Regions from separate parts of the Streptomyces sp. NPDC002138 genome, predicted to be linked through region 1. Evidence: riboswitches for the same ligand, from Rfam matches in the RefSeq annotation. Region 1 holds a riboswitch; each other region holds the start of a gene.
What was found. A riboswitch is a leader RNA that binds a small molecule or an ion and turns the genes downstream of it on or off. The one in region 1 is predicted to bind cyclic di-AMP.
Positions count from the first base shown of each region.

Region 2: linked by a shared signal. The riboswitch ahead of ABT084_RS07835 (LysM peptidoglycan-binding domain-containing protein) and the one ahead of ABT084_RS28540 (M23 family metallopeptidase) in region 1 are both predicted to bind cyclic di-AMP.
Region 3: linked by a shared signal. The riboswitch ahead of ABT084_RS12090 (M23 family metallopeptidase) and the one ahead of ABT084_RS28540 (M23 family metallopeptidase) in region 1 are both predicted to bind cyclic di-AMP.
Region 4: linked by a shared signal. The riboswitch ahead of ABT084_RS29640 (transglycosylase family protein) and the one ahead of ABT084_RS28540 (M23 family metallopeptidase) in region 1 are both predicted to bind cyclic di-AMP.

Region 1 covers NZ_JBEOXE010000054.1:33,234-36,399, forward strand. The annotation lists gene ABT084_RS28530 (M16 family metallopeptidase) at 1-157, shown strand, start outside; gene ABT084_RS28535 (M16 family metallopeptidase) at 178-1,545, shown strand; cyclic di-AMP (ydaO/yuaA leader) riboswitch at 1,729-1,884, shown strand; gene ABT084_RS28540 (M23 family metallopeptidase) at 1,898-2,704, shown strand; gene ABT084_RS28545 (GntR family transcriptional regulator) at 2,888-3,166, shown strand, end outside.
Region 2 covers NZ_JBEOXE010000008.1:167,001-170,166, forward strand. The annotation lists gene ABT084_RS07825 (LysR substrate-binding domain-containing protein) at 1-79, opposite strand, end outside; gene ABT084_RS07830 (dihydrodipicolinate synthase family protein) at 152-1,135, shown strand; cyclic di-AMP (ydaO/yuaA leader) riboswitch at 1,419-1,633, shown strand; gene ABT084_RS07835 (LysM peptidoglycan-binding domain-containing protein) at 1,638-2,456, shown strand; gene ABT084_RS07840 (hypothetical protein) at 2,450-3,166, opposite strand, start outside.
Region 3 covers NZ_JBEOXE010000014.1:52,258-55,423, reverse strand. The annotation lists gene ABT084_RS12095 (tyrosine-protein phosphatase) at 1-752, opposite strand, end outside; cyclic di-AMP (ydaO/yuaA leader) riboswitch at 1,061-1,242, shown strand; gene ABT084_RS12090 (M23 family metallopeptidase) at 1,245-2,258, shown strand; gene ABT084_RS12085 (SGNH/GDSL hydrolase family protein) at 2,397-3,166, shown strand, end outside.
Region 4 covers NZ_JBEOXE010000060.1:2,569-5,734, reverse strand. The annotation lists gene ABT084_RS29645 (transglycosylase family protein) at 1-789, shown strand, start outside; cyclic di-AMP (ydaO/yuaA leader) riboswitch at 1,065-1,240, shown strand; gene ABT084_RS29640 (transglycosylase family protein) at 1,243-1,950, shown strand; gene eno (phosphopyruvate hydratase) at 2,204-3,166, shown strand, end outside.

The sequences.
Region 1 (3,166 bases):
CGGCCGCGTCCTCGACATCACCGCCGAGGAGGTCCAGGCCGTGGCCGCCGCCCGCCTGCGTCCGGACAACCGCGCGGTGCTCGTCTACGAGCCGATCGCGGCCGAGGACGCCGAGGAAGCCGCCGAGAACGACGAGAACGAAGGGGTGGAGCAGTGAGCGACACCGCAGCCGTCACGATGACCTTCCACCCCCAGCCGCAGCCCGGCGAGGCCAAGCCGTGGGCGTTCCCCGCCCCCGAGCGCGGCGCGCTGGCGACCGGCCTGACCGTGCTGCGCTGCCACCGGCCCGGCCAGCAGGTGGTGGCCGTCGAGATCAACCTCGAAGCCCCGCTGGACGCCGAGCCGGCCGGGCTGGACGGCGTGGCCACCATCATGGCCCGCGCGCTGTCCGAGGGCACCGACAAGCACTCCGCCGAGGAGTTCGCGGCCGAGCTGGAGCGCTGCGGCGCCACCCTCGACGCGCACGCCGACCACCCGGGCATCCGGGTCTCGCTGGAGGTCCCGGCCTCCCGCCTGGCCAAGGCCCTGGGCCTGCTCGCCGAGGCGCTGCGCGCCCCCGCCTTCGCCGACTCCGAGGTCGACCGCCTGGTGCGCAACCGGCTCGACGAGATCCCGCACGAGCTGGCCAACCCGCAGCGCCGGGCCGCCAAGCAGCTCTCCCAGGAGCTGTTCCCGGCCACGCTGCGGATGTCCCGCCCGCGCCAGGGCACCGAGGAGACGGTCGCCCGGATCGACTCCGCGGCCGTACGCGCCTTCTACGAGGCCCACGTGCGCCCCGCCACGGCCACCGCGGTCGTGGTCGGCGACCTGACCGGCATCGACCTGGACGCCGTCCTGGCGGACACCCTCGGCACCTGGACGGGCAACGCCGCCGCGCCGCTCCCCGTGCCGCCGATCACCGCGGACGACACGGGCCGCGTGGTCATCGTGGACCGGCCGGGCGCGGTCCAGACGCAGTTGCTGATCGGGCGGATCGGCGCGGACCGGCACGACCGGGTCTGGGCGCCCCAGGTGCTGGGCACGTACTGCCTGGGCGGCACCCTGACCTCCCGTCTGGACAAGGTCCTGCGCGAGGAGAAGGGGTACACGTACGGCGTGCGCGCCTTCGGGCAGGTGCTGCGGTCCACGGCCGACGGCACCGGCGCGTCGATGCTCGCCATCAGCGGGTCGGTGGACACCCCGAACACCGGCCCGGCGCTGGACGACCTCTGGAAGGTGCTGCGCACCCTCGCGGAGGGCGGCCTGACCGACGCCGAGCGGGACGTGGCGGTGCAGAACCTGGTGGGCGTCGCCCCGCTCAAGTTCGAGACGGCCGCGTCCGTCGCGGGGACCCTGGCCGACCAGGTCGAGCAGGGCCTGCCGGACGACTACCAGGCGCAGTTGTACGCGCGGCTGGCAGAGACGGGCACGGTGGAGGCCACGTCGGCCGTCGTCAACGCCTTCCCGGTGGACCGTCTCGTCACGGTCCTGGTCGGCGACGCCGCGCAGATCGAGGCGCCCGTGCGGGCCCTCGGAATCGGTGACGTGAGCGTCGTCGCCAACTGAGCGTGCGAGGAGGGGTTCTGGTGGCTTGACCACCAGAACCCCTTTTGTCCGTTTGGTGGAGAGGTTGCTTCTATGTCACGTGACGTAGGTAACAATGGGGCGTGTGTGTTTGGTGATTACCGGATGATCCGCCTAGCGTCGGCCGTGCTGTCCGTCAGTTGTACGCGCCGCACTCGCGGCACCGGGCAGCGATCGCCGAGTCCCCGTCAGGCGCGAGCCTGGGGAGCCGGGGACCCACAGTCCCTGGGGTGAATCGGACCGTCTCGCGAGAGAGGGCCCGTAGGAGACCTTCCTGCTCCGAACCCGTCAGCTAACCCGGTAGGCGAGAAGGAAGGAAAGGATCAGCCCCTTCATGGCGTTCGGCAGCTCTCGTGCCTCCTCCTCCGGCGGCAAGCACCGCGGTTCCAGCCGTCTGAGCCGGAAGACCGCAAGCGTCGCCGGCATAGCCGCCCTCGCCGCCACCGGCGTCGCGGCCACCCTCGCCGCCCCGGCCTTCGCCGCGGACAACCACAGCAGCACCCCTCCGGCCGACTCGAACATGAAGGCCGTCGTCGCCCCCGACCTCGCCGGTGACCTCGAGGCCCAGGCCGACGCCCAGCGCAACGCCGCCGACGCGACCGCCCTCAGGGTGCAGGCCGAGAACGAGGCGCGGACGAAGGCGGCCGAGGCCAAGCGGATGGCCGAGGCCAAGGTCAAGGCCGAGCGCGAGGCCAAGGAGCGTGCGGACCGCGAAGAGGAGCGCAAGCGCCTCAACGCCTTCGTGACGCCGATCGAGGGCTCCTACGTCAGCACCCAGTACGGCGTCGGCGGCAGCATGTGGTCCTCCGGCAGCCACACGGGCATCGACTTCCACGCCGGTGTGGGCACCGTCGTGCGCGCCGTCGGCGCGGGCGTCATCGTCGAGGCCGGCAACGGCGGCGCGTACGGCAACAACATCGTCATCAAGCACAACGACGGTACGTACACCCAGTACGCGCACCTCTCCCGGCTGAGCGTCTCGGCCGGCGAGCAGGTCACCGCCGGGCAGCAGATCGGCCTGTCGGGCGACACCGGCAACGTCAGCGGCGCGCACCTGCACTTCGAGGCCCGCACCGGCCCGTCGTACGGCTCGGACATCAACCCGCTGACCTACCTGCGGGCCCGCGGCGTCAACATCTGATCCCGCCCGCACGGCAGCGTCCCGAAGGCCCCGGCTCATCGAGCCGGGGCCTTCGCGTCGTGCGCGCGGCGCCGGTGGCCCGTCGTGGTCGCTCATTTCCGCCCGTCCTCGGAAAATATCGCGTGTTGCAATAGAGTCGACGCAATGGAATCGGCGGCAGCGGTATTCAGCGGAGGTCCGGTCTTGCGAATTCCCGCGCACGCGGTTTGTACGGCGATCCGCGACGACATCGTTTCCGGGGTCTTCGGACCGGGCGTCCGGCTCACCGAGGAGGTGCTCGCCCGGCGTTACGGAGTCTCCCGCGTCCCCGTCCGCGAGGCCCTGCGCACCCTGGAGTCCGAGGGCTTCGTCACCACCCGCCGGCACGCGGGCGCCTGTGTCGCCGAGCCCACCGAGCAGGAGGCGGCCGACCTGCTGGAGGTCCGGATGCTGCTGGAGCCCCTCGCCGTGGCCCGCGCCGCC
Region 2 (3,166 bases), on a different contig from region 1:
CCAGCGCCTCGGCGACGGCGGCGATGGTGCCGCGGCGGGCGAGTTCGCGCAGCAGGCGCAGGCGGCGTAGGTCGAGCATCGGCTCAGCTTACGGGTAGGGAAAGAAATGCGAACTGGACCCGATGCTCGGGGTCCGGCCACCCTCGTACCCATGGCGCAGAAGCAGCAGACGGCACAGGACACGGTGGCCGGACCCGCCCACCCCACGACCCCCGCCCACCCCACGACCACCTCCCACCCCACAACCCCCTTCCTGCACGGCATCCACGTACCGCTCATCACCCCCTTCGACGCGTCCGGCGGCGTCGCCCTGGACGCCCTGGAGGCCCTGGCCCACGAGGTGCTCACGGCGGGCGCGACCGGCATCGCCGCCCTCGGCACGACCGCCGAGGCCGCGAGCCTGGACGAGGCGGAACGCGACGCGGTCACCGAGGTGTGCGCCCGGGTCTGCCGGGAGCGCGGGGCGTTCCTGAGCGTGGGGGCGGGGAGCAGCGGCACCCGGGCGAGCGAGGCCGCGCTGGAGCGGCTGCGGCGGTGGCCGGAGGCCCGGGCCGCGCTGGTGACCGTCCCGTCGTTCGTGCGGCCCTCGGCGGCGGGGGTGCTGGCGCACTTCGAGCGGCTGGCGGCGCTCGCTCCCGTACCGCTGATCGTCTACCACATCCCCTACCGGACCGGTCAGCCCCTGCACGCCCGGGCGCTGCGGGCGCTCGGGGCACTGCCCGGGGTCGCGGGGGTCAAGTACGCCGTGGGCGGCATCGACGAGGACACGGTGGCACTGCTGGGCGAACTGCCGGACGGGTTCACGGTGATGGCGGGCGACGACGCGTACGTCTCGCCCCTGCTCGCCCTCGGGGCCGGCGGCGGGATCCTGGCCTCGGCACATCTGGCCACGGACCGGTTCGCCGCGCTCGACGCGGCGTGGCGGGCGGGTGACGCGGTGGGGGCCCGGGCGCTGGGGCACGCGCTGGCCCGGCTGTCGGCGGCCGTGTTCACCGAGCCGAATCCGGTGGTGCTGAAGGGGGTGCTGCACGCGCAGGGGCGGATCCCGACGCCCGATGTGCGGCTGCCGCTGCTGCCGGCCGGCCGGACCTCGGTGCGAGAGGCTTTGCGCCGGCTCGCGGAGCTGCCTGAATAAGTATGTATGGGTGATTTGCCCTTGAATGCGGTAGGGGCGGGCCTCCGGTGATGTGAGTCACGCCGGACGGCCCCCCTCCAAGTCCCCCGCGAGGCCTGCGGAACGCGTAATTCCGGGCGCCGCAATGAAATTCGGCATTCCCCGCCCGGCACGGCCGGGATGAATTCCACCGGCCGGTATCGATATACCGATCACCGCGTGGAATTCAAGTCCTTGCTCCCTGCCTCCCCCCTCGCTTACGGTCACCGCAATCCGGGTGGACCGCCAAATCCTGCCGCCACCCGGGAACCCATCCCACTCACGTACGGCAGGAGCGGGGGAACCAGGTAGGCCGCCGGTCCGGATCTTGAATCCGGACGGGCTCGGGGTGAAGTCGCGCCACTGACACGCATGTCTCCTTCATGTCTCACGCATGTCTGGAACATGCCGTGCCACGGCGCGGCCGGACAGCTCCCGTCCGAACCCGACAGCTCACCTCGCAGGCGACGGAGAGGAATTCGCCATGTCCGCAACGGGCAAGCACCGCCGTCCCAAGACCAGCCAGCTCGCCCGACTGCTCGCCGTCGCGGGCACCGGTGGCATCGCACTCGCTCTCCCCCTGATCAGCGCTTCCGGCGCCGAGGCCGCGCAGCCGGCGGCCCAGCCGGCCACGACCACCACCTCGGCCGCGGCCTCGGTTTCGACCTCGGTTTCGACCTCGGTTTCCGGCGTTGCCGCAAAGGCGGCCGCACCCAAGATCTATTCCGTGGTGGCGGGTGACACCCTTTCCAAGATCGCACAATCGCATTCCGTGAGCGGCGGCTGGAAGAAGCTGTACGAGGACAATCGCGCGGTGGTCGGCAGCGACCCGTCGGTCATTCGGCCGGGCACCAAGCTGACGATCGGCGGCCCGGCGAAGGCGAGTTCGGGAACGGCGGCCGCCACGACGGCGCCCGCGGCGCGGGGTTCCGCGGCCGAGCCCGCCCGGGCCGACCGTTCCGCGCGGCCCACCACGCTGTTCGCCAACAACCTCGACGGCTGGATCCGGCAGTCGCTGGAGATCATGGCCCAGCACGGAATTCCCGGTACCTACGACGGAATTCGCCGCAACGTGCTGCGCGAGTCCTCGGGCAACCCCCTCGCGATCAACAACTGGGACTCCAACGCGGCGGCGGGCATCCCCTCCAAGGGCCTCCTCCAGGTGATCGACCCCACCTTCCGGGCGTACCACGTGCCCGGAACCGCGGCCGACTCCTACGACCCGGTCGCGAACATCACCGCGGCCTGCAACTACGCCGCCGCCCGCTACGGCTCGATCGACAACGTCAACAGCGCCTACTGAGCCGAAGCACACCAGGACGCGGCCACCAACGACCGCTGCGCGGCGTGCAGATGGGTGGCCGCGGCCAGCCAGGCCCACGCGTAGCGGTCAGCCCCGGGATCGACGAGGCGGCCGAAGACGTCCCGGGAGCGCCGGTCCGCCTCGGCGGCCAGCTCCGCGGTCAGCTCCCCGGCCGCCGCGAACCCGGCCCGGCGCAGCGGTTCCGGACCCCCGGCCGGGGCGAGATCGCCCCGCGCCGCCTCCGCCACCGCCCGGCGGCCCCCCGCGACCCCGGATTCCAGCAGCCGTCGAACCCGCCAGAGCGGTGAGTCGCGCAGCGGATCCGGGGTCGTCGGCAGGTGCGGAGTGTTCGGCATGGGCGGTACGGGCGGTACGTCCGGTACGCCCGCGGCGGGTCCCGGGGCTCCGGCCGGGAGGTGGGCCCCCTGGAGCCGGTCGTAGCCGAGGTCGGCCCGGCCCAGCCACTCCGGCGGCAGCCGCAGCGTGTACGCCGCTCCGGGCACCGGGCCGACGGCGAGCGGGCGCAGGGTGGCGGCCCGGTCCGGATCGGGCCGCCCCAGCACGCGCAGCGCCATCCCGGGACGCTCCGCGAGGCGGCGCAGGTTCGCGGTGTGCGGCAGCTCCGGGTGCGGATGGGCCGGGACCAGGCCGATCAGCGGCGCGTCCGGACGTACCGAGCCGTCGGGCGACAGCTCGCGCACCAGCAGCCG
Region 3 (3,166 bases), on a different contig from region 1:
CCCTCGGCGACGTAGCGGTCGAGGCTGCCCCAGATCTCCTCCAGGGTCTCGAAGGCCGCGTGCAGGTACTCGGCGCGGGCGTCGAAGAGCGGGGCGAGCAGCTCCATCACCTCGGGCGAGCGGGCTTCGGCGGACTCGCCGCTGCGGCGCACCTTGTAGCGGCGGTGCGGAGCGTTCGACTCCAGGTAGTCCGCGACGATCGCCTCACGCTCGACGCCGAGCGCGAGCAGGGTGACGGCGATCGAGAGGCCGGCCCGGTCCTTTCCGGCCGCGCAGTGCATCAGGACCGGAACGTGGTCCTGGGCGAGGGCCTGGACGACCTGGCGGTGCTCCGCGGTGCGGGTGCGGACGATCTCCCGGTAGGAGTTGGCCATCCGGCGGGCGGCCTTGCCGTCGCCGAGGACCTCGCGCAGCTGCTCGACATCGCCGTCGCGCACCATCCGCCAGAACTCCGTGCCGTCCGCCGGGTCGGAGAGCGGCAGGTTGACGTTGCGCACGCCGGGCAGCTCGACGTCCGGGCCCTCGAGGGCGTGGTCGGCGGCGTTGCGGAAGTCGAAGACCGTGTGGAGACCGAGCGAGGCGAGGAATTCCGTATCGGTTTCGGTGGCATGTGCCAGATGTCCGCTTCGGAAGACCTGTCCTGATCTGACCCTCCGTCCATCGGCGGTCGGAAGCCCGCCCACGTCACGGAAGTTGCGCACTCCGGTCAGCTCCGGCTCCGTGGAGGGGTGCTGGGGTATCTGCTGGGTCACGGGGACTCCTCCGTATCGTCGTGGCATGTCCGGATTGCGCTACTTCAGGGTAACTTGCCGCAAGGGCCGGGGAGATCGGGCCGGGCCCCGTGAGCAGGATCATACGGTGACCGTGAGTGTGTGATCGCGAAAGCCGAATTGCCTTGCGGGGACGGTTGTTGCCGCCGGTGATTCCACGGAGGGTGACCGGAATTCCGTCGATCCCTCACCCGGGCCATTCCCTTGGGGAATTCACGGCTTGTTCCGTGCGTCCGGACGGAATACCTTCGCGTCCACCCGGATGGACCGCCTAATCCTGCCACCATCCGAAACCGCACCCGACGATTCACGCGCCCGGCAGGAGCGGGGGAACCAGGTAAGCCGCCGTTCCGGACGAGATCCCCTCATGGATCTTTCCTCCGGACGGCTCGGGGTGAAGCCGTGCACCTACGGCCGGACATCTCCAGTCCGAACCCGACAGCTCACCTCGCAGGCGACGGAGAGGAATTCGCCATGCCCGCAAAGGGAAAGCACCGCCGCCCGAAGTCCGCCGCGATCACCCGCGGATTCGTCGTCGCCGGGACCGGAAGCGCGGCGCTCGCGCTGCCGCTGATGGGCGCGGCGGGCGCGCACGCCGCCGCCACGTCCACCGCCACCTCGGCCACCGCCACCTCGGCCACCGCCGCGATTCCGGCCCAGGCGCGGCCGGCCCAGGCTCCGGTGGCGCTGCGGTCGGCGGCGGCGCAGACCTCCGCCGTGTACACCGTGGTCCCGGGTGACTACCTCTCCAAGATCGCCGCGGAGCGGCACCTGAGCGGTGGCTGGCAGCGCCTCTACGAGGACAACCACGAGGCCGTCGGCGCCGACCCGTCGCTGATCCACCCGGGGCTGAAGCTCACCCTGGGCAGCCGGGCGCAGGCCCCGGCCCCGGTCGAGGAGTCGGCTCCGGCCGAGCCGGCCCCGGTGGCGGGCGCCGGCGCCGACACGTCGGACGAAGGCGGCTCCGGGGAACCGGCCGCCACGACCGGCAAGGGTGCGGGCAAGGGCACCTCGGACGAGGCCGCCGGCTCCGGCACCGCGAAGGGCTCCGGCACCGGCACCGGCACCAAGGCCACCTCGGCCTCCGGCTTCGTCGCCCCGGTCTCCGCCTCCATCACCACCCAGTACCGGACCCCCGGCGCCATGTGGTCCAGCGGTTACCACACCGGCGTCGACTTCGCCGTGGGCACCGGCACCACCGTCCGCGCCGTCGGCGCGGGCACCGTGGTCTCCGCGGGCTGGGGCGGGGCGTACGGCAACGAGGTCGTCATCCGGCACGCCGACGGCCGCTACTCGCAGTACGGCCACCTGTCCCAGCTGTCGGTCTCGGTCGGCCAGAGCGTCACCGCGGGCCAGAGCATCGGCCTCTCGGGCGCCACGGGCAACGTCACCGGCCCGCACCTGCACTTCGAGATCCGCACGGGTCCGGGCTACGGCACGGACATCGACCCGCTGGCCTACCTCCGCGCCCAGGGCGTGAACGTCTGACGGCACCGGGGCACCTGACGGATTCCTCACTTATTCCTTACTGACCAGGTGGTATAGATCACGGTCCGTCAAGGCCTGCCTACGGTGGCGTAGGTCACGTCCTGGGGTGAAAGATGTCTTCTCGTGGCAGCGACAGCGATGACGACGAAGACGACGGCAAAGACGACGACAGTGAAGACGGCACTGCAGGGCATCGGCTCGTACGCGGCGATCGGGGACAGCTTCACCGAGGGGGTGGGGGATCCGGGGCCGGGGGACATCTGCGTCGGATGGGCCGACCGCCTCGCCGTGCTCCTGGCCGATCAGCGCGAGGAGCACGACTTCCGGTACGCCAACCTGGCCGTGCGGGGCAAGCTCCTGGACCAGATCGTGGCGGACCAGGTCCCCCGGGCCAAGGAGCTGGCCCCCGACCTGGTCACCTTCTGTGCCGGGGGCAACGACATCATCCGGCCCGGGAGCGACCCCGACGACGTGGCGGAGCGGTTCGAGGCCGCCCTCGCCGACCTGGTCGGCTCCGTCGGCCAGGTGATGATCACCACCGGCTTCGACACCCGCGGGGTGCCGGTGCTCAAGCACATCCGGGGCAAGGTGGCGACGTACTCGGCGCACGTCCGGTCCATCGCGGACCGGTACGAGTGCCCGGTGCTCGACCTCTGGTCGCTGAAGTCCGTCCAGGACAGGCGTGCTTGGGACGGCGACCGGCTGCACCTCTCGCCCGAGGGGCACACCCGGGTCGCGCTGCGCGCCGCCCAGGTGCTGGGGCTGGAGGTGCCCGCGGACCCGGACCAGCCGTGGCCTCCGCAGCAGCCGCGCGGCTCGGCCGAGGTCACCCGGGACAACATCCAGTGGGCGCGCGAGTACCTCGTTCCGTGGATCGGCCGGCGCCTGCGCGGGGAGTCCTCCGGGGA
Region 4 (3,166 bases), on a different contig from region 1:
GGCGGGCTGGAGTTCGCGGCGCGGCCCGACCTCGCCAGTCGCTCGCAGCAGATCGCGATCGCCGAGCGCGTGCTCGCCTCGCAGGGGCCGCAGGCCTGGCCGCTGTGCGGGGAGTCCTCGGGACTCACCCGCACCGGCCCCGCGCCCACCGTCGATCCGGGCACGCCCGGCCATTCCGCTTCGGTCGCGCCGACCCCGGTGCGCCCCGAGGGCACCCCGGCTCCGGTCGGCGGCCCGGCCCCCGCGTCGACGCCGACCTCGACCGGTCACATCCCCGGGGCCACCACCTCGCCCAGCGCCCCGCCGGCGATGCCCGACTCCCCGCTGACCTCCGTACTGCCCGTCATGCCGGCCCCGGACCCGCTGTCCGGCGGCCCCGGCGCGCCGACGGGGCACACGGGCACGCCCGCTCCGGCCACGCCCGGCACCCCGGCGCTCCCGACCGGCCCGTCGACCTCGCCGTCCGGCATTCCGGCTCCCGCGACCTCGACCCCGGCGAACCCGGCGGCCCCGTCGACGCCTTCCGGCTCCGTGGCCCTCCCGCAGGGCGAAACGGGCGAGGGTGGCGGAAAGCACCGCGGAACGCCCGCCGCCGAGGCTCCGAACGCCCCTGACGCCCTGTCGGACCCGACGTACACCGTCAAGAGCGGCGACAACCTGACGGCCATCGCGAAGGCCAAGGGAGTCGAGGGTGGCTGGAATGCCCTTTACGAGGCCAATCAGCAGGTCATCGGGCATGATGCCGACCTGATCACCCCGGGGCAGAATCTCGATCTAAGCCATAAATAGGGGCACTTAGGGCGGGAAGATCGCCGTGTATGTCCCTTTCGTGCAAGTGAGACATGCATCTCTTCCGTTCAACTGGCGTGTCCTGGTCGGCGACTGCCGGAAACCCCGCTCTCACCTGCGCAAACACCCGCCCCGGGAGCGCAAGTAGGGCCCGTTTCTCCCCGATGTCCCTCGTTGAACATCGGGGAGAGACCTGTCTACCTTCTGAATCGCTCGCCACCGCGGGCTCCTTCGACCGCATCGCCGAATCCTGCCGGCGGACGGAGGAAACAGTCGTCGCGCAAGCGCCGAAGGCAGGAGCGGGGGAACCAAGGTAAGTGCCGGAACCGGCCATTGAGAGATGGTCACGGAACCGGCTTGGGGTTAAGCCGCGCACCTCCTCGGTGCGCGACCGGGCAACTCATCCGCCCGAACCCGACAGCTCACTTCGCAGGCGTCGGTGAGGAGAAAACCATGCTGCTTTCCGGCAAGGGCAAGCACCGTCGCGCCTCCAAGGCCACCCGTGTCGTCACCCTCGTCGGTGTCGCCGGTGTCGCCGTGGCGGCTCCGCTGATGACCGCCGGCGCCGCGAGCGCCGCGACCGCCTCCCAGTGGGACGCCGTCGCCGCGTGCGAGTCCGGCGGCAACTGGTCCATCAACACGGGCAACGGCTACTACGGCGGCGTTCAGTTCTCGTCCTCCACCTGGGCCGCCTACGGCGGCAAGGCCTACGCCCCGCAGGCCAACCAGGCCACCAAGTCGCAGCAGATAGCCATCGCCGAGAAGGTCCTCAAGGGCCAGGGCAAGGGCGCGTGGCCGTCCTGTGGCGTGGGCCTGTCGAGCTCCTCCTACAACGGTGGTTCGGCCGAGACCCCCAGCAAGCCGAAGCCGCAGAGCAAGCCGGAGAAGAAGGCCGAGCCGAAGCAGGAGACCAAGCGCCCCGAGGCCCCGGTCACCCGTTCCGAGCGCGCCGAGACCCCGGCCCCCACCAAGTCCGCCCCGGCGGCCGAGGCTCCCAAGACGGGCAACGGCTCCTACGAGGTCAAGTCGGGCGACACCCTCGGCACCATCGCCCAGGCGAACGGCGTCAAGGGCGGCTGGCAGCAGGTGTTCGAGCTGAACAAGGACATCGTCAAGGACGCCGACCTGATCTTCCCGGGGCAGAAGCTGAAGCTCAGCTGAATCCCGCGGTAACACTCGCGTTCCCCACCGCCCGGCGCGTATCCCCTCACGCGCCGGGCGGTGGTGCGTCCGGGGCCGGCATCCCGCCCAGGCGTTGCCGTATGTCACGTAAGAGGGGTATTCAGACCCTTTTTCATCCCACGGAGCGGCTGGTCGGCCGACCGAGTGCCCGGAGCCGGTTAGGCTCTAAGCGGCAAGGCCGTCCCACGGCCTGACACGCCACCGCACACCCAGCGTCACATCCCAGAAGGAGATGCTCGTGCCGTCCATCGACGTCGTCGTAGCCCGGGAAATCCTGGACTCCCGAGGCAATCCCACGGTCGAGGTCGAGGTTGGCCTCGACGACGGCAGCACCGGCCGTGCTGCAGTTCCGTCCGGCGCCTCCACCGGTGCATTCGAGGCCATCGAGCTTCGTGACGGTGACCCCAACCGCTACATGGGCAAGGGCGTCGAGAAGGCCGTCCTCGCCGTCATCGAGCAGATCGGCCCGGAGCTCGTCGGCTACGACGCCACCGAGCAGCGTCTGATCGACCAGGCCATGTTCGACCTGGACGGCACCGACAACAAGGGCTCCCTGGGCGCCAACGCGATCCTCGGCGTCTCCCTGGCCGTGGCCCACGCCGCGTCCGAGGCCTCGGACCTCCCGCTCTTCCGCTACCTCGGCGGCCCGAACGCGCACCTGCTGCCCGTTCCGATGATGAACATCCTCAACGGTGGGTCGCACGCCGACTCCAACGTCGACATCCAGGAGTTCATGATCGCCCCGATCGGCGCGGAGTCCTTCTCCGAAGCCCTTCGCTGGGGTGCCGAGGTCTACCACACCCTCAAGAAGGTCCTGCACACCAAGGGCCTCTCGACCGGTCTGGGCGACGAGGGCGGCTTCGCGCCGAACCTGGAGTCCAACCGCGCCGCGCTCGACCTCATCGTCGAGGCCATCAAGCAGGCCGGTTACGTCCCGGGCAAGGACATCGCGCTCGCGCTCGACGTCGCCGCGTCCGAGTTCTACAAGGACGGCAAGTACGAGTTCGAGGGCCAGTCCCGCTCGGCCGCCGAGATGACCGAGTACTACGAGGAGCTCGTCTCCGCGTACCCGATGGTCTCCATCGAGGACCCGCTGTACGAGGACGACTGGGCCGGCTGGAAGACCCTCACCGACAAGCTGGGCACCAAGGTCCAGATCGTCGGCGACGACCTCTTCGTCACCAACCCGGAGCGC